DNA from 3 places in the Arthrobacter sp. zg-Y1110 genome. Region 1 is predicted to be linked to each of the others. Evidence: riboswitches for the same ligand, from Rfam matches in the RefSeq annotation. Region 1 holds a riboswitch; each other region holds the start of a gene.
What was found. Region 1 has a riboswitch for S-adenosylmethionine ahead of N2K99_RS13620 (hypothetical protein). Riboswitches for the same ligand answer to the same signal wherever they lie in the genome.
Positions count from the first base shown of each region.

Region 2: linked by a shared signal. The riboswitch ahead of N2K99_RS00365 (cobalamin-independent methionine synthase II family protein) and the one ahead of N2K99_RS13620 (hypothetical protein) in region 1 are both predicted to bind S-adenosylmethionine.
Region 3: linked by a shared signal. The riboswitch ahead of N2K99_RS05260 (bifunctional o-acetylhomoserine/o-acetylserine sulfhydrylase) and the one ahead of N2K99_RS13620 (hypothetical protein) in region 1 are both predicted to bind S-adenosylmethionine.

Region 1 is NZ_CP104272.1:2,911,714-2,918,262, forward strand. Features, by position in the region: gene N2K99_RS13610 (alpha/beta hydrolase) at 1-297, opposite strand, end outside; gene N2K99_RS13615 (LLM class flavin-dependent oxidoreductase) at 372-1,391, shown strand; SAM riboswitch class IV at 2,005-2,137, shown strand; gene N2K99_RS13620 (hypothetical protein) at 2,153-2,557, shown strand; gene N2K99_RS13625 (CPBP family intramembrane glutamic endopeptidase) at 2,709-3,473, opposite strand; gene N2K99_RS13630 (NAD(P)H-hydrate dehydratase) at 3,515-4,396, opposite strand; gene N2K99_RS13635 (histidine phosphatase family protein) at 4,377-5,117, opposite strand; gene N2K99_RS13640 (MFS transporter) at 5,155-6,390, opposite strand; gene narI (respiratory nitrate reductase subunit gamma) at 6,424-6,549, opposite strand, start outside.
Region 2 is NZ_CP104272.1:72,160-78,708, forward strand. Features, by position in the region: gene pgm (phosphoglucomutase (alpha-D-glucose-1,6-bisphosphate-dependent)) at 1-868, opposite strand, end outside; gene N2K99_RS00360 (hypothetical protein) at 985-1,350, shown strand; gene N2K99_RS00365 (cobalamin-independent methionine synthase II family protein) at 1,451-2,656, opposite strand; SAM riboswitch class IV at 2,676-2,799, opposite strand; gene N2K99_RS00370 (peptide MFS transporter) at 2,927-4,330, opposite strand; gene N2K99_RS00375 (MsnO8 family LLM class oxidoreductase) at 4,600-5,592, shown strand; gene N2K99_RS00380 (amidase) at 5,594-6,549, opposite strand, start outside.
Region 3 is NZ_CP104272.1:1,139,141-1,145,689, forward strand. Features, by position in the region: gene N2K99_RS05245 (glycoside hydrolase family 2 protein) at 1-1,231, shown strand, start outside; gene N2K99_RS05250 (endonuclease domain-containing protein) at 1,350-2,177, opposite strand; gene N2K99_RS05255 (VOC family protein) at 2,818-3,468, opposite strand; SAM riboswitch class IV at 3,629-3,745, shown strand; gene N2K99_RS05260 (bifunctional o-acetylhomoserine/o-acetylserine sulfhydrylase) at 3,823-5,139, shown strand; gene N2K99_RS05265 (homoserine O-acetyltransferase) at 5,178-6,293, shown strand; gene N2K99_RS05270 (VOC family protein) at 6,299-6,549, opposite strand, start outside.

The DNA.
Region 1 (6,549 bases):
CGGAAACGAAGCGGCAACGGGATCGGGCGGGCTGACCAGGAACACCCCGTGGGCGCCGTCGGGGTTGCGCAGCAGCCATTCCACCGCCGCCAGGCAGCCCAGGCTGTGTGCCACCAGGACCGTCTGACCGTTCTGCGCGCCGGCGGCCCGGTCCAGCGCCGCCATCCAGTCCTCCAGCTCGGGTTCATCCCACGACGACGGCGCGATGCGGGTGACGTCCGGCAGCTCCGCCTCCCAGCGGCTCTGCCACTGCTCCGGTGGTGAGCCCTGATAGCCCGGGACCATGGTGATGTGCACTGGGGCTGTTTCCTTTCACTGGTTCGGCGCAGGTGACCGGGAATACTGCCGGCGTTTCCGGCGCTGGAGCTTGTATGAAGAAAATAGGATTCCTGTCCTTCGGACATTACCGGAATGCCGTGGGATCGATGACTCCCAGTGCGCAGGACGCAATACTGCAGCAGATTGAACTGACGGTCGCCGCCGAGGAAATCGGCGTCGACGGCGCGTACATGCGGGTGCACCACTTCGCCCCGCAGTTCTCCGCCCCCTTCCCCATGCTCTCCGCCATGGCGGCACGGACCAGCCGGATCGAGCTGGGCACGGGCGTGATCGACATGCGCTACATGAATCCGCTGGCGATGGCAGAAGACGCCGCAGTGGCGGACCTGATCAGCGGCGGCAGGCTGCAGCTCGGCATCAGCCGGGGATCCCCCGAGCCTGCCCTGCGCGGTTATGAGTCCTTCGGCTACGTTCCCGGCCCGGATTCCTCCGACGCGGAAATGGCCCGGCAGCACACCGAAGTGTTCCGTGCCGCCATTGCCGGCGCCGGGGTGGCGCAGGCTGATCCGGCCATGACCGGCAGCACCGGAGCCATGGCCATTGACCCGCTGTCCCCCGGACTGCCGGAGCGGATCTGGTGGGGGTCCGGGACCCGGGCCACCGCCAAGTGGACCGGCGAGCAGGGCATGAACCTGATGAGCTCCACGCTCCTGACCGAGGACACCGGGGTGCCGTTCGACCAGCTGCAGGCCGAGCAGATCGCGGTGTACCGGAAGGCCTGGGCCGACGCCGGACACCAGGGCACCCCGCGGGTGTCCGTCAGCCGCAGCATCATTCCGCTGGTGACCGGGCAGGACCGGCACTACTTCGGGCTGCGGGCGCAGGCCGAAGGCCGGGACCAGGTGGGCCACCTCGACGGCGGCTTGGCCCGGTTCGGGAAGAGCTACATCGGGGAACCGGACGTCATTGCCGCAGAGCTGGCCGCGGACGCCGCGGTGCAGGAGGCCGATACCGTCCTGGTGACCGTGCCGAACCAGCTGGGCGTGGAGTACAATGCACATCTGCTGGAGAGCATCGTCAAGCTTGTGGCCCCGGGGGCCGGCTGGCGGTAAGTCTCGTCCCTGGGGCCGGACCCGCCCCCCTGCGGGCGGTCCCCCTAGAGTTCGCCCGCCCCCTGCGGGCGGTCCCCCTAGAGTTCGTCCCCTGCGGGCGGTCCCCCTAGAGTTCGTCCCCTGCGTCCGCCCCCTGCGGGGCTGGAACGGCGGCAACGAAATTCCCCGCTCGCAGAGCTCGCGGGAAATATTAAAGCCGCCTTCCTCCAGCCCCTCCGGCGGCGGCGTGTGGTGTCACCTTCCGGCGGCGCATGGACCCCAGCTCCCCAGTGTCTCCGGTGGCGGGATGTGGCCCCAGTGTCTCCGGTGGCGGGTTCTGACCCCAGCTCCTGCGGCGGCGAGCGTGAGGATGTTCGTCCAGCGGTCTCCCGGGGTTGATGGCAGGTGAGGTGCGAAACGTAGGCGCCGGACGGGCCGGGTTAGGCGGCTTTAATAATCCTTGCGAGCTCTGCGAGCAGGGATTTTCGTTGCCGCCGTTCCGGTCCGCCCGGCGCACCCACCGGAACGTACCCCCATCGCACCGCCCGGCGCACCCACCGGAACGCGCACAACCGCACCCCCGGAAACGGTCCTCTGTCGAAATGTCAGTGGCCTCAGCTACAGTAGTTTTCAGCTTCACGAGATGTGGCCTTCGCCCGGTTTACCGGGCACAAAAGCTCCGACTGGCCCCACACCAACCCCACTGTTCGGCGGGTGGTTCGGATGACGAAGCGGCTTGCGTCATCCGTCGCAGGCAAGGACAACCTGCAAAGGAACCCACTGTGAGCATTTCCAGTGTCAGCAAATCCGGTCTCAGCAACTGCAGCGGCTTCGCCCCCGGGCACAACATCCATTGGATCCATCGCCGCCGCCTCGAGGGCTGGGAGCAGTGGTCGGACGTCGAAGTCACGGCCGATCCGCAGCTGGACCTCATCTATCTGGTGTCCGACGGAACCCAGCACCTGATGTGGTTCCACAACGTTCCGGCCGTCGCCACTGCGCTCGCGGCCGCCGTCGACACCCCGCAGTGGTGCCAGCGCTATTCCACACTGATGGTGCCCGGCGGATTCGATTCGGATGCCCGGAGTTCTTTTTTCTACTTGGCCCGGCCGGAGCGGGTGGTTCCATGCAACGGCTCCCTGGTTCGGGCCCCGGAAACTGAGCGGGTCGAAAAGGCCGGGTCCTAGCCGTTCGGCTCTGCCCCGGGATCCCAACGGATAACGGGGCAGAGCAAGCTACACGGAGGAAACCGGTCGCAGTGGAACGGCGGGGTGCGTGCCCTCCGCTACGAGGCCAGCCACGGACCCCGGCGTTAGCTGTCCAGAAGGCAGACGGCAGCTACTGCTGCAGCAGCTCCGGCGGCACGCTGTAGATGAGGATGACGCCCAGCAGGTTTTTGGCGGCGTGCACACCGTAGGAAAGCATGAAGTTGTTTCCGGCCCAGACGTAGATGCCCACAAGGGTGGCACCCATCGCCAGGTAGGGCATCAGCACCGGGAGGGACAGGGATTCCTTGCCCACAATGTGGATCGAGGCGAACAACAGGACCGACAGGATGCAGCAGCCCCAGAGATTCCAGTAGCGGCTGAGCTTGCCGATCAGCAGGTGCCGGAAAATGTACTCCTCGACAAAGGGCGCCAGCACCACCAGCAGCGGCACCACCAGCCACGGCGAAACGGACCCCACAAATCCCTCTACGGCTTCCTGGTTTACCGCCGTTTCGACCTGCCCGCTCAGCAACGCCCCGATCATGGTGACAATAAGCATGGCGATGACGCCGCCAGGAATCAGGGACAGGGACAGCACCGGCCGAGTGGCCAGGATCTTGGCTTCGCGCACCACGTAGGGCCGGGCCGCGAGGAAAGCCAAGAGGCCGGCAACCCCGTAAAACGCCAGGTTCAGGACGTAGGCAGCTGCAACCGGATCCGGAACCAGCATCACCAGGACAGGCATAACGAGTCCGGGCGCAAAGCTCAGGACCAGCAGGAACAACACGTAGAAACCTGCTGCCACGGCGTCACGGCGGGTGAAACGGTAGGAAAGCCACGGAATTTGGGCCGCAGGTCGCCCCGGAGGGCCGGTCCGGTATTCGTTCGCTGTCATTACCTCAGGATATGGGCCGTTCCGCCGGGATACAGCCCTCGCTAGCTCAACTCCGCGATCACCGGCGGCATGGCCTCGAGCAGTTCCCGTGCCAGGAAGCTGAGCGGTCCCCGCGAGGCGGAGAGCCGGTCCCCGCTCACCGCGTGCAGATAGGTGCCCCAGCACGCTGCCTGTTCCGGCGTCGCACCGCGGGCCAGGAACCCTCCCACCGCACCGGCAAGGACATCCCCGGACCCGGAAGTACCCAGGCCCGAGTTCCCGGCCGGCACTTCCCAGCTCCTTCCGTCAGGCGCGGTAATGACGTTGTGCGCGCTGACCACCGCGGAGTATTTCCGTGCCACCTCCAGCGAGGCTTTCGGCAGGTCCAGAGAGTCTTCGTCGGCATCCTCGTCCTCGAGGAGACGCAGGATTTCTGCACCGTTCGGGGTCAGGACCAGCCTGCCGGCCAGGGTGTCGTAAAGTTCCGGCAGCCCGGGCAGCACTCCCAGGGCAAAGGCGTCCAGTACCACCTGCGTCTTTTTCCCGAGCAGAGGAACCACTGACTGCAGGAGCGCTGCGGCCTGCTCGGCGTCGTCCAGGCCGGGACCGATTACCACTGCCGACGCCGTCGAAAGATCGGATTCGAGCACCTTGCCTGCCGCAGCGCCGTCAATCCCGCCGTCTTCCTCCGGCAGTCCCACCACCCCGGATTCGGGGATGGCCACGGCGACGGCGATCGCTGCCGATTCCGCCAACCCCATGGTCAGGCGGCCTGCGCCGACCCGCAGCCCGGCAAGCCCGGTCAGCATCACCGCTCCCGGAGTGCTCCGGGCTCCGCCGACCACCAGCACGGTGCCGCGGTCCTCCTTGCCGGAGGCCTCGGTGGAAAGCCGCCAGCCGCGCAGCAGCGCGGGGGTAACAAGCTCAGCGGGGGTGGATGTCATCAGTTTCTCCTGCATGTTCGGTTACCGGTGCTCCACTGTCCTGCAGGTGGAGCACGCTGTTGAAGGTGTGCAGCTTCCAGGGCCCGGTGCCGGCGGGGCGCACCAGCCGGGTCACTGAGCCGTTCCGCACGCTGTTGGCGGCGGCGGTGTCCAGCAGTTCCTGCTCGCTCATCCGTTCCAAAACGTAGCGGATCAGCAGGATCACGGCGTCGTGGCAGACCACTGCCACACGCTTGCCGTCTTCCTCGTCGTCAAGGTCCCGGAACACCGAACGCAGCCGCAGCGCGACGTCGGCCCAGGACTCGCCGCCCGGCGGACGGTAGGCGAATTTCCCCAGCCAGGACCGTCGTTCGGCTTCCTCGGGATAGCGCGCTGCGACGCCGGCGGAGGTCAGCAGGTCCAGGATCCCCAGTTCCCGGTCCCGCAGGCGCTCGTCAATCCGCATGACGCCGGTGAGGCCGGCCAGCCCCGCCAGTTCCGCTGTCTGCCGGGCCCGCAGGTAGGGCGAACACCAGACGGACTCGGGCAGCTCATCGGCGGGAAGCCCGGCAATCCAGCGGCCAAGCGCTGCAGCCTGCTCCTCGCCGTCGGAGCTGAGCGGGACGTCGGGGTCCCGCCAGGGAAGGTCAATACGTTCGGCGCCCTCGCGGCCGGCGCGGGTAGCGGCCACGTTGCCGGCGGATTCACCGTGACGGACCAGAATCAGTTCAGTTGCACCCATGCTCCGACTCTACCCGCCGGTATCCGGAGGCCAAGGGTCAGGAGGCACCGGAGCGAGTGTCCACCCTGCCGCCGTTGCGCACCGTGAACGTCAGCAGCAGGGCGACGGCGGCAAAAGCCGCAAGCAGCATCAGGCCCACGAAATAGCTGCGGTTCGCCGGGTCATAGGTTGCCCCCATAACCAGCGGCGGGAAGTAGCCGCCTAGCCCGCCGGCGGCGGCAATAATCCCGCCGACGGTACCCACATCCTGCGCCGGAGCGGCACGGCCCACCCAGGCGAACACTCCGCCGGTGCCCAGCCCCAGGAACAAGGCCATCAGGATGAACGCCGTACCGTAGACCTCCTCTTCCTCCGGGCGGAGGGCAACGATAACGGCCAGGACCGCCGTGCCGGCAAAGGAAACGAGCGTGACCAGCTTCGGCCCCACCTTGTCCGCGATGGTGCCGCCGATCGGCCGGGCGATGACGGCGGCCACGGCGAAGCCTGCGGTCCGGGTTCCTGCCGCGGTCGCGTCGTAATCGTAGACATTGCCCAGATAGGTGGGCAGGTAGTTGGAGAACGCCACAAACGCACCGAACACCACGCCGTACAGGAAGCACAGCTGCCAGGTGACGCGCAGGGTGAAGGCGTGGGTGATCTTCGGCAGCACCGGTTCCGTGGGTCGTGACCATGCCGGGGATTCACGCAGGATCAGCCAGCTCAGCACCGCCATGGCCGCGACGACGACGGCGATGGTGATGTGGGTGCCCATGTAGCCGACGGCGGCCACCAGCCGCGGGGTGAAGAACGCCGACACGGCCGTCCCCACCATGCCGGCCCCGAACACGCCGGTCGCGAAGCCCTTCCGGCTGCGTTCGTACCAGGCGGAGCAGAAGGGGATGCCGATCGCGAAGACGGTCCCGGCAATGCCGAGGAAGAACGCGATGACCACCAGGAACGGGAAGTTTCCCTGCTGGCCGACGATTCCGGTGAGCAGCACCAGCGGCGCCGTCACTCCCAGGATCACGGTGAACATAACGCGCCCGCCGTATCGGTCCGTCAGGGCGCCGACGGGGATCCGGGCCACCGAGCCGACCAGGATGGGCATGGCCACAAGGACTGAGGTTTGTCCGGCCCCCAGGTCCATGTCTGCGGCGTAGCGGCTGGAGAGCGGCCCGATGATCGTCCAGGCCCAGAACCCCACCGTGGAGGCAATGGTTGCCACGATGAGGTTCCGCAGCTGGCCGGACCGGAGGTCTGCGCCTGCGGCCGGAGGAGAAGATGCTGTGGACATGGGCTGCCTGCCTTCCGCCAGATGAACTCGGTTCTAAGGTGTGCCCGGGCGGTCCCGATCGGGGGTCCCCACGGGGTCCCAGCCGCCGCGCGGCGTCCTCGCACCGGGAACCGGCCGCCGGCCCCGCGAACGGTAGACGATGTAGGGCCGGAACAGATA
Region 2 (6,549 bases), 670 kb from region 1:
AAATCAGCGACGCCATGGCGTACGGCGAGGAGCAGTCCATGCGGATCTTCTCGTCCCAGTCCAGGGTCATGAAGGCCCACTGCGGGTCCACGTTGGGATTGACCACGGTCAGGTTCAGTGAGTGCCGTTCCGCGATGGCGCCCCAGTAGTCCACGGAGGCGCCGCCGAGGGGATCGGCGCCGATGTGGAGGCCGGCGCTGCGGATGGCATCCAGGTTCAGCACCGCGGGCAGGTCTTCCACATAATGCGCCAGGAAGTCATAGGTGCCCACCGAATCTGCCAGGCGTGCTTCACCCAGCGGGATGCGCCGGACCCCGTCCAGGCCGTTCTCCAGCAGCTGGTTGGCGCGGTCGGCAATCCAGTTGGTGATGTCCGATCCGGCGGGTCCGCCCGTGGGCGGGTTGTACTTGAAGCCGCCGTCCGCCGGAGGGTTGTGCGAAGGGGTGACCACAATGCCGTCAGCCTGTTCCGTGCGCGTGGAATTGTGCACCAGGATGGCATGGCTCACGGCCGGGGTGGGGGTGAATCCGTTTCGTGCGTCGATCTGCACATTTACGCCGTTGGCGGCCAGGACCTCCAGGGCGGTGTTCTGCGCCGGTTCGGACAGGGCGTGCGTGTCCTTGCCCATGAACAGCGGCCCGGTGATGCCTGCGGATGTGCGGTACTCCACGATGGCCTGGGTGATGGCGGCGATGTGCTGCTCATTGAAGGCGCCGTTGAGGGAGGAGCCGCGGTGCCCGGAGGTGCCGAAGGCCACGCGCTGGGCAACGTTGGACGGATCCGGTACGACGTCGTAATAGGCGTCCAAGAGCGCGGTGAGATCTACAAGGTCGGAAGGTTCGGCGCGTTGGCCGGCACGATTAGACATACCCCTAAGCATGCCAAAGAAACGCAGTCGGCGGCAGACGCGCCGTACACGTAGAAACGCAGGGACAGCCGTATGCTTCTAGCCGAAGCCGCGGGTGCGGCGGGGGAAGGAAGCTGATGGCCACTTCGAGTAGTTCCGTGCCGCCGCAGCGAGCATTGCCGCACGACGGCCTGCGCCGCGGCGCCCGGGCCATGATGGTTTTCTTCAACGTGCTCTACCTGTGCGCCGCACCGGTGTTCTGGTTTTTCTGGACGCAGCGCTCGGCGTTCGCACTGCCGGCCTGGGCGGAAACCGCCGCGGGTTTTGCCAGCGGACCGTTGCCGGCTTTGGCTTTCGCGGCGGCCTGGGCCGCGGCGGGGATCCTCTTCGGGCGGGACCGGCGGCAGGCCGGAGCGGACGCGTTCAATTCCGTCTGTGCACTCGGTGCCCTGGCGGCAGTAAGCGGCATGCTGGCGCTGGTCAGCGCCGGACTGGACGGCTAAGGCGACGGGCAAGGGTGCGGCGGGCGGGATGCCGGTTCCGCCCGCCGCACCTTCGCACCGGTCAGTGGCCCTTTTCCTTGTTCAGTCCCTGCGTGCCTGCCTACCAGAGCCGGGCGCTGGCCAGCCGGGCACCTTCTCCGAGCGTCTCCAGCTTGGCCGCCGCGATCTGGGGATGCACCCGGCCGCCCAGCCCGCAGTCGGTGGACGCAATGACGTTCTCGCGACCCACCAGCCGGGCGAAGCGTTCAATCCGGTCCGCCACCAGTTCCGGATGTTCCACCACGTTGGTGGCATGGGAGACCACGCCGGGAATGAGGACCTTCCCGTCCGGCAGCTTGGTATCTTCCCAGACCCGCCATTCGTGCTCATGCCGCACGTTGCCTGCCTCGAAGCTGTAGCCTCCGGCGTTAATCTGCAGCAGGGTGTCCACCAGGTGGCGGAACTCGATGTCCGTAGTGTGCGGCCCGTGCCAGGAACCCCAGCACAGGTGGAAGCGGACCTGTTCCTCGGGCAGGCCGCGCAGGGCATAGTTCAGGGCTTCGACCCGGATCTGCGTGAACTTGAGGTAGTCCGCCACCGACGGCTCGGGGTTGATCTGGTCCCAGTTCTCGGCAATCGACGGATCATCGATCTGGACGATCAGCCCGGCGTCCACGATGGCAAGGTATTCCTCCCGCATGGCATCCGCGCAGGCGTAGATGAACTCCTCCTCCGTCGCGTAGTACTCGTTGGTAATCCGCGAACAGGAGCCGGGCGAGAGCGAGGCGAGGAAACCCTCGGACAAACCTGCCTCGGCCAAACCGGACTTGAGGTTGGCAATGTCGCTGGCCACGGCGTCGTACCCCGTGTATTCCACCGGACCCGTGACCTTGGGAAAGACCTTCTGCGCCCCGGTGGTGATGCCGGAGGTTGGGTCGGTGTAGGCATCGGCGAAGCGCTGCCGGTCGCGGCGGTCCCCGAAACTGGTGAGGACAACGTTGCCGGGCTCGGAGCGGTGCGGTTCCATGTTCCAGATCCCCGTTTCGGCAACGCTCAGGCCGCCAAGCCGGGCAAACGAATAGGACCACCAGGCCCCGTAGTCGACGTTCGCGGACATCGCATGCCCGTATTCGCCGTCGTTGGGGATGTCGATGCCCGCCTGGCGCTGGCGCCGCACGAGGTCGGCGACGGCGGCCTGCAGGAGTTCGGCGTAGCCCTCCGTATCCGCGGGGTCGGTTTCACGGGCCGCGTTTGCGGCAAGCAGTTCAGGGGTCCTGGGGAGGGAACCGGCGTGGGTGGTCAAAATACGGTCAGTGCTTTTGCGCATGGCAGTGATCCTTTAGGAATCTGTGCTCTTGCCCGCACCGGATGCCCAAAAGGCGGTGCAGGCCGCTTCGTCATCCGAACCACCCGTGAAGCATGGGGTTGGTGCACGGCCAAGTCGGAGCTTGGCGGCCGTGTCTCCTGAAGCTGGGACCCATCCTAACCATGCCGCAGTGATGCAGCCAAGTATGGAACGGGACGGCAAAAAGGACGGCGGCACCGGAGTGTTCCGGTGCCGCCGTCCTTACTGAAACGCTTGGTGCCTGCCTGCCTGCTAGCGCACGCCGCCCATGAGCTTCTTGATGCCCGGCGTAGCCGCAGCCAGGGCAATGCCCAGGACGATCGCGGTAACGCCGCTGAAGGTGAAGTAGCTGACTTCGGTTGCCGGGTCGTAGAACTGTGCCAGCCAGCCCGCCAGGGTGGTGCCCAGGGAGACCGACAGGAAGAACAGTGCCACCATCTGGGTCCGGAAGACTTCCGGGGCCAGCTTGGTTGCCACGGACAGGCCGATCGGGGACAGGAACAGTTCAGCAAACGTGAACAGCAGCAGGATGCCGGCCATGGCCAGCAGCGGGGTGCTGTTCGGCGCGCCGCCGGAGAACGGAATGAAGGCCAGGAAGGCGAGGCCCATAACGGCCAGGCCCATGGCGAACTTCAGCGGGGAGGACGGCTGGCGGTCGCCCATCTTGGTCCAGACGCCGGCGAAGACGGCTGCGAAGATGATGATGAAGACCGGGTTGATGGACTGCACCCAGCTCGGCGGCATCTCCCAGCCGAAGATGCTGCGGTTCAGCGAGCTATCCGCGTACATTGCGACCACCGTGAACTGCTGCTGGAACAGGGCCCAGAAAGCAGCACTGGCAATAAACAGCGGCATGAAGGAGTACACCCGGCGGCGTTCCACCTGGCTCACCTTCTTGCTGCTGAGGATGATCACGAAGTACGCGACGGCGGCCACGATGGCGAGGATCGCCATAACCACCGCGAGGTTCTTGGCGGTCAACACTTCGAAGACAACGGCCAGCACGATGACGACCAGTGCGGCAGCCGCGATGAGGCCGACCTTCATGAACTGCTGCTTCGGCAGCGGGTTGGCTACCTCGTGGGCGGATTCGGGCAGGTTCTTGCGGGTCAACCCGTACTGGACCAGGCCGATGGCCATGCCGATGGCGGCCAGGCCGAAGCCGTAGTGGAATCCGTATTCGGTCCAGGCCAGGCCGGTCAGGATCGGGCCGATCAGGGCACCGATGTTGATGCCCATGTAGAAGATGGAGAAGCCGGCGTCGCGGCGCTGGTCCTTTTCGTCGTACAGGGTGCCGACGAGCGATGTCGCGTTGGCCTTCACACCGCCGGAGCCCAGGGCGATCAGGATCAGGCCGGCGGCCAGTCCGACGGCGCCTGGCAGGACGGCCAGGGAAATGTGGCCCAGCATGACCAGCGCGGCAGCGTAGAACAGCACTCGTTCTGCGCCGAAGACGCGGTCCGCCAGCCATGCACCGAGGATGGTGGAGAGGTATACGCCACCGCCATAGGCGCCGACCAGGGAGACGGCAATGGCTTCGTCGATGCCGAGGCCGCCGTCGGTGGTGCTGTAGTACATGTAGTACAGCAGGATGCCCTGCATGCCGTAGAAGGAGAATCGCTCCCACAGCTCAACGCTGAAGAGGTTGGCCAACATCCGGGGATGGCCGAAGAAGGTTTTACGCGCTTCTTGTACGCCTGAGGTACTGGGGGTATGGCTCACGAGGTTAATATTCCCACTCCCTCGCGGGGGTCAAGCAGCCCGAACTTAAAGAAACCGCCGGAGACTAGGCAGCTTTCCGTTGAGGTATGTTGAAGGTCACATGAAAAACGGATGATTTTGCCCGCGTTACATGCTTACGTGCCTGCATGACGCGCGGATTTGCACGGCTGCGGCGGAATTCCCTAAGCAGGCAGGGGGTTGGCATGGGTATGCCAAGCCTCAGCGTTCCCGTCTCGATCCTTGACCGTGCAAACTCCCGCGAAGGGTTTCCCGAGTCGGATGCGCTCAATGCAGTGCTTGCACGTGCCGGATCGGCAGACCGGCTGGGTTACGGGCGCTTTTGGGTTGCCGAGCACCACGCCGTGGCCGGAATTGCCGGCTCGGCCCCCGCCGTCCTGATGGCCGCCCTGGCGGCACGCACCAAAAACATCCGGATCGGCTCCGGCGGCGTGATGCTGCCGAACCACCAGCCGCTGGTCGTGGCCGAGCAGGCGGCGACGCTGCAGGCCCTGTATCCCGGCCGGATTGATCTTGGCCTGGGCCGTTCCCTCGGTTTCACTCCGGCGGTGCGGAAGGCACTGCGCGCGGGACCGGCCGAGGCAGAGGAATTCGAAGCGCAGCTGGCGGAACTGCTCGCGTATCTCGACGGCACCGCGCCGATCACCGCCCGCCCGCAGGACGGCGGACGGACGCCGGTGTTTGTGCTTGCCACCGGAGCAGGAGTGGAAATAGCAGCACGCGCCGGCCTGGGCGTCGTCCTCGGCGGCCCGGCGCTGTTCCGGCAGAACAGCGCCGGGCAGACAGGCGCGCTGGAACGGTACCGCTCCGCCTTCCGCCCCTCGGACCGTTTTCCCCGGCCCTATGTGCTGGCGGCAGCCAACGTCGCCGTGGCCGGCAGTGAAGAAGAGGCAAGGGAACTGCTGCTGCCCGAGGCGCATGCCCTGGCCGATTCCCGGACCAAGGGGGTGTTCCCCGCCCTGTCAGCAGCGCACAGCGCCGCCGAACTGTCCGGACGGCAGCAGGACCTGGTCCGCTCCACCCTTGAGGCCTCTGTCTACGGAACAGTGGAACAGGTGCACGGCAGGCTCGAGGACCTGGTGGCTTCCGCCGGTGCGGACGAGCTGCTCGTTACCGGCGGTGCCTTCGATGTCGAGGGACAGCGGGAATCCGACCGGCTGCTGGCAGGCCTCTTCTAGGTCAGTACCCCAGCTGGGCCGCCACGGCCAGCAGATCCGCTTCCGCACCGGGCCGCCCGATCAGCTGGATCCCCATGGGTAGTCCGTCCGCGGTATCCAGCACCGGCAGGGTAATCGCGGGAAGCCCGCAGACATTCACCATGGAGGTGAAAGGGGAGTACCGGCACTGCCGTGCGTAATCCTCGTCCGCCCGGTCACCGGCGCCGGCATCGTCGCTGGTGTACCAGCCGAGGGGCCGTGGCGGCATTGCCAGGGTAGGCGTCAGGATCATGTCGTAGGCGCTGTACTGCCGGATGGTCTCGGCCTCGAAGGCGCGGAGGACGTCGACGGCGGCCACCAGGTCCGCGGCACTGCGCCGAAGGGCGCGTTGACGCATGACGGCGGCCAGGTCGGTCAGCCGTTCTTCCCCGCCCGGTGCCAGAACGGCGGTGGCCAGCCCGGCCGTCCACACCACCTGGAATGCGTCCGGATACCGTTCGTCATAAACCAGGTCCGTGTCCAGCAGATCGTGGCCGGCACCGGTCAGGGCCGCGATACCGGCGTCGAGCGCCTGTACCGCCTCGGGATCAAGCCGGATCTCCAATCTGGATTCAAAGGGTGAGCGCGTGCTGATCCCGATCCGGAACCTGCCCTCGGCCCGCAGCGCGGCCTCGAGGAAGCTTCCGGTGGCGGGGGCCGCGCTGGTGGCACGGTAATTGGGTTCGTCCACCATCGCATCCAGCAGCAGTGCCGCATCCGCCGCGTTCCGGGCCAGCGGGCCGGCCACCACGAATTGCCCCAGGTCCTGCTGCCCCGAACCGGCCGGGATCCGCCCGCGGTTGGGCTTCAGCCCCACCAGTCCCGTAGCCGCCGCAGGGATGCGCACCGAGCCGCCGCCGTCGGTACCCGGCGCAAAGGGGACCAGCCCGGCGGCGACTGCGGCCGCGCTGCCGCCGGAGGATCCCCCGGGGCTGAGCC
Region 3 (6,549 bases), 1.7 Mb from region 1:
GGCGAGCATCACCCGTCTGGTCCTTGTTCCGGACCTGGACTCGGTGACCGCCACGGTGCTGGTCGACGATGTCCGGTCCGCCCCGGACAGCACTGACCTGCAGGCGGAAGTCACCGTGACCGCGGGCGGGCACCCGGTGGCGGCCGCCGTCGTCGTTCCCGGTACCCCGGTGCGGATCCCGATACCGGATCCGCACCTCTGGTCCCCGGAGGACCCGTTCCTTTACGACGTCACCGTGCGGCTGCTCACCGGCGGGAAGGAAGCGGACCGTGTGCGCAGCTATACGGCGCTGCGGACCGTAGGAACGGGACCCGACGACGCCGGGCACCTCCGGCTGCTGCTGAACGGGCGGCCGTATTTTCACGCGGGCCTGCTGGACCAGGGGTACTGGCCGGACGGGCTGTACACCGCGCCGTCGGACGAGGCCCTGGCCTCCGACATCCGTGCGGCGAAGGACCTGGGCTTCAACATGCTGCGCAAGCACATCAAGATCGAGCCCCTGCGCTGGTATTACCACGCAGACCGGCTGGGCATCCTCGTCTGGCAGGACCTGGTCAACGGCGGCACGACCTATAAACACTCCGTGGTCGCTGCCCCCGCGGTGGGTGCGGCGCACCGGGCCGACGACGACTACGCGGCCTTCGGGCGGGCCGACGAGCAGGGGAGGAAACAGTTCCTGGCCGAACTGCACGGCACGGTGGAGCTGCTGGACAATAGCCCCTCCATCGCGGTGTGGGTGCCGTTCAATGAAGGATGGGGCCAGTTCGATGCCAATGCCGTCGCCGAACTGCTGCGGAGCCTGGACCCGACCCGGACCATCGACCACGCCAGCGGCTGGCATGACCAGGGCGGGGGAGACCTCAAAAGCGTGCACGTCTACTTTGTGCCCTTCCGGCTGCGGAAGGGCTGGCTGGCCGGCGGCCGTGCAGTGGTGCTGTCCGAATACGGCGGGTACAGCCTGCGGATCCCCGGGCACACCTTCAACAACAAGGAGTTCGGTTACCGGCGGTTCCGGTCCCGGAGTGCCCTGGCCCGCGCCTACGAGCGGCTGCACCGGCGGCAGATTGAACCTGCGGTTGCCGGCGGGCTGGCCGCCACGGTCTACACCCAGCTCACCGACGTCGAGGACGAGGTCAACGGGCTGCTTACCTATGACCGCCGGGTGGTAAAGCTCGACGCCGAGCTGGTGCGGGGGATCAATGCGGGGCTTCGCCGGGCTGCCGGGGGCTGACCCGTCTTGCTGCGGGTTTGCCTCGTTTTGTCCGGATCCCTGCAGATTGTCCGATTCCCTGCACCGCGCGGCGCAGGGATTGCCACAAACCGCAGGGATTCGGACAATCCGGAGGGAATCAGTGGCGTCGGGCGCGGGGGAGACCCGCGCGGAGCAAGCGCTGTACCAAGGACTCAGGGTGCTGGGGCTCTCTTGAGATGTCGTCCCAGGACCAGCGTATAAAACTGACCCCCGTTGCGCGGAGGGCATCTTCACGCCGTTTCTCCTGACGCAGCGTGTCCCACGAAGGGGCAAGGGCTGCATCGCCCCGACCGTATTTCACTGCGCCGTCGAATTCCCCAACGAGCCTCTGCTCGCGCCAATAAAAGTCGACGCGGAAGCGGCCGGCGGACGTGTTGAACTGTTGCTGGAGTTCCGGCGGAAGGAAACGGTGCCGGTGAATCACTGCCCGGGAGTAGGACTCACCCGCCGATTCGGAATGTGGATCGGCGAAGTCGACAACCCGCTGAGCTCGGAGCTGCTTAACCTGACCGGGCAGGTTCCCGGCTGTTTCCCGCAGGCGGTCCTTTGCCAGGGGAGGCAAACCACGAACGGTATCCGGCCGTAGCACGTGGTCCATGGCCGGAACTGCGTGCTCGAAAGGGAGATAGGCAGCCATGTCCAGGACGGTCTGCGCCCGGGACGTCAGGGCCACCTCATCCAAGGTGGTGACCGGTTCCAACAGCTGACGCTCCACCCAGCGGAGCCCACCACGGCGCTGGCCATGAGTGGGAGGTACGGCCAACAGCAGAACCTCAGCAGAGTGTCCAATGACGGGCAGCCCCCACATGACGGCAGCAGATTGCTGGATAAGGATGCGCTGACCGTGTCCCTGTTCCACGGCCGCCCGGATCCGCACCCGTTGCTGTTCCCAGGGAGAAAGATGCTGCCACTCATCCGCCTTCATGTAGGCACCATGACGGACGCGAATCAGCTGACCGGACCGGCAGCTCGAGGCTAAGGCACGGCGGTCAGCACCGTGGGCCTCCGCATCGGCTGTGAAAATGAGCTCCGGATCCATGAACTCAAAGGTGGATGGGTAACAGCGGACCCGCGAGGGTATGCCCCCCTATTGTGGAAAACCCTCGGGCGCCTCGGTCTGGCGAAGCCCTGCGGTTTGTCGCGATGCCTGCGGTTTGTGGAGCCCCATCGGCGTGGCGAAGCCCTGCGGTTTGTCGCGATCCCTGCGGTTTGTGGAGCCCCATCGGCGTGGCAATGCCCTGCGGTTTGTCGCGATCCCTGCGGTTTGTGACAATTCCTGCGCCGCGCGGTGCAGGAATCCGGACATACCGCAGGGATCCGGACACAGCGCAGGGACAGACCGCAGGGATCCGGACACAGCGCAGGGACAGACCGCAGGGGTTCGGACTCAGTGCGGGGACAAACCGCAGGGAACCGGACATACCGCAGGGGGTCCGGGCACCGTGCGGGCACATTTTGGGGAAAAGGCTGCCGGTTTGGGAAATTCCTGCCACGGCGCAGCGCAGGGATTTCCCGAACCGGCAGGAAAACCCCAAAACGGCAGCAGAAGCAGCAGAAACCCAGTGCTAGATCTCTACAGGACCGTTCGCGGTGTCGAAGGTGACGGACATGATGCCCGGGGTGCCGGCCGGGGCAATCCACGTGACATCCACGTTCTCCAGCGGCTTCTCCACGGGATGGCCCAGCCAGTCAGTGACGCGTGCGGCGGACCCGGCAATGGTCAGGGACTTCAGCTTCACCGAACCGGGCATTCCCGGAATGGCGTTGGAGGGGTGCAGCTCCGCTGTGCCGTCGTCCCAGCGGAGCAGGTAGGGCACCTGCGGATCGGCAATCAAGCCGTTGATGCCGATCTGCCGCCAGGTCAGCTCCTGGCCGTCGGGGAACTTGCGGTTGCCCGGGACGGACTGCCGGCCGAGGCGTTCCTCGAAGGGCGAGAGATCGTCAACGGCAACACACCAACCCATCCAGCCGCCGCCGCATTCGGAGCGCTGGCGCACGGCCTGGCCGAACGGCGCCTTGTCCGACGCCGGGTGGTTCAGGACCTCCACCACCTCGACGTACTGGTTGTTGGCGAGGGGCAGGATCATATTGCGGGTACCGAATCGGGGGTGGACGCCACCCTTCACGAAATCGGCGCCGAGAGCAGCAGCAATCCTCTCGGTAGTGGCCAAAAGACCGTCAGGTTCACAGGCATAAGAAACATGGTCCAAGCGCATGCGGCCCATTGTGACACGTTGTGATACCCGTCTCGACCAAGGAAAGCCTAAGTGCGGAATGTTCCCCGACGCAGTACCGGATTACAGCCAAAAGGCTCCCGCATTTCACGGTGCGTCACAGAGGTTGCGCGACGGCGGCATATCGGTTTCCATAGGTGCAGGTCATGAGTGCCAGCAGATAGCCCCGGCTTGCTGGCCGGCAACCCTCCAACCGCGGTGGGGTGCCCCGGGTGAAGACCTGGCCGTACGCCAAACGGGCGTCCGGCAAGCGCGGGTCCCACGACCCCACCGGACATCCGGCGTACCCGGATGCACCCCGGCGGCGTTGTGCGGCCCCTGGTTTGAGGGAGCATCATGAGTGCAGACTGGTCATTTGAAACCCGCCAGATCCATGTAGGCCAGGAGCCCGACGCCGTCACCGGCGCTCGTGCCCTGCCGATCTACCAGACGACATCCTTCGTTTTTCCGAGTGCAGAGGCCGCTGCGAACCGGTTTGCCCTGGCCGAACTGGAACCGATCTACACCCGGATCGGCAACCCTACCCAGGAAGCGGTGGAAAACCGGATCGCCTCCCTTGAGGGCGGCGTCGGCGCCCTGCTGCTGGCGTCCGGGCAGGCGGCCGAAACCTTCGCGCTGCTGAACCTGGCGCAGGCCGGTGACCATGTGGTCGCCAGCCCCAGCCTCTACGGCGGGACCTACAACCTGCTGAAGCACACCCTGAAGCGGTTCGGCATCGAAACCACCTTCGTGCAGGACCCGGACAACCTGGACCACTGGCGCGATGCCGTCCGGCCCAATACCAAGGCCTTCTTCGGCGAGGTGGTCTCCAATCCCCGCCAGGATGTCCTGGACCTGGAAGGCATCAGCGCCGTGGCCCACGAGGCGGGCGTGCCGCTGATCGTGGACAACACGCTGTCGACGCCGTACCTGATCCGTCCGATCGAATGGGGAGCCGACATAGTGGTCCACTCGGCCACGAAGTACCTCGGCGGGCACGGGACGGCCATTGCCGGCGTCATCGTCGATTCGGGCAACTTCGACTTCGCCGCGGATCCGGAGAAGTTCCCCGGGTTCAATACCCCGGACGAAAGCTACAACGGGCTCGTCTACGCCCGGGACCTCGGCGTCAACGGGGCCCTCGGGGCGAACCTGGCTTTCATCCTGAAGGCGCGGGTGCAGCTGCTGCGGGACCTCGGGTCCGCAGTGTCGCCGTTCAACGCGTTCCTGATTGCCCAGGGACTGGAAACGCTGAGCCTGCGGCTGGAGCGGCACGTATCCAACGCCGTCGCCGTAGCGAACTGGCTGGAAGGCCACGACGACGTCGTGTCGGTTGCGTACGCGGGCCTGGAGTCCAGTCCGTGGTTTGAGCGTGGCCGCAAATACGGGCCGCGCGGCACCGGCGCCATTGTGTCCTTCGAGATCGAGGGCGGCATCGACGCCGGCAAGCGCTTTGTGGACGGACTGGAGCTGCACTCACATGTGGCCAATGTCGGAGACGTCCGTTCCCTGGTGATCCACCCGGCGTCGACCACCCACAGCCAACTGGGTGCCGAAGCACAGCTCGCCGCAGGGGTCAGCCCCGGACTGGTGCGTCTCTCGGTCGGCATCGAGCACATCGACGACATCCTCGCGGACCTTGACGCAGGGTTCCGGGCCGCCAAGGGAGCATAGCGCCCGTGTCACGGCACCCGGCACCCCGGCACGAGCCGCTGACGGTGCCCCCGCTGCAGCACCCCTCCAATCAGGATGGGGTGCTGCAGTACGCCTCCATCGGCGGACTGGAGCTGGAAACCGGAGGGTACCTGCCCGACGTCGTCCTGGCCTACGAGACGTGGGGGCAGCTGGACCCGGACGCCGGCAACGCCGTGCTGGTCCCGCATGCGCTGACCGGCAGCACCCACGTAGCCCGCGGGAGCAGCACCGAACCGGGCTGGTGGGAGGAGCTGGTGGGCCCGGGCCGGACTGTGGACACTCGCCGGTACTTCGTGGTCTCGGTCAACATGCTGGGCGGTTGCTACGGCTCCACGGGACCTGCCTCGGCTGACCCGGACGGATTGCCGTGGGGCTCACGGTTTCCGTTCGTCACCGTCCGGGATTCGGTCCGGGCGGAGGCGCGGCTGGCGGACCGGCTGGGCATTGCACGGTGGCATGCCGTGCTGGGCGGTTCGCTCGGGGGAGCGCGGGCGCTGGAATGGGCGGTGACCGAACCGGACCGGGTGCGGCACTGCGGGGTGATCGCAGCCACCGCAGCCAGCACGGCCGAGCAGATCGCGTTTGCCCAGGCGCAGCTGGCCGCTATCCGGCTGGATCCGGATTTCAACGGAGGCGACTATTACAACGGCACGCCTCCGCTGGCCGGCCTCGGCCTGGCCCGCCGGATTGCGCACATCACCTACCGGTCCGAACCGGAACTGGAATACCGGTTCGGACGCAGTTCCCAGGCGTCCGAGGACCCTTTCGGCGCCGCCTACGCGGCCGGAAGGGGCCGGTACTCCGTGGAGAGCTACCTGGACCACCAGGCCCGGAAACTGGCCGACCGGTTCGATGCCAACAGCTATCTGGCGCTCACCGAAGCCCTGGTCAGCCACGACGTCGCCCGGGGCCGGGGAAGCCTGCGCGCGGCGCTCGCAGGCACGACGGCGGACTTCTTTATTGCCGCGGTGGAATCGGACCGGCTCTACTTTCCCCAGCAGTCGGCGGATCTGGCAGCGGCCCTGCCCCGGGGAACGCAGGTCCATCTCATTCGGGCACCCATCGGGCATGACGGTTTCCTGACCAGCGTCCGGGAGATTTCCGGCGCCTTGAAGCGGGAGGTGTTCGGGTAGGACGCTCAAGCGTCCGGGGCCTCCATCAGCCAAAACGCTGCTCCGGTGGGGTCGGCCAGCTGGACCATCCGGCCGAAGTCGGAATCCTCCGGCACGCTTAACACCGATCCGCCCAGCTGCTCCGCCTGCTCGGCCGCGGCGTCGATGTCCGCGTGGCCGAAGTAGATCTCCCAGTGGGAGGGGACGTCCTCCGGGAGTTCAGCGGCGGCATCCATCACCCCGGCCACCGGACGGCCGTTGCTTTGCAGCGTGGAGT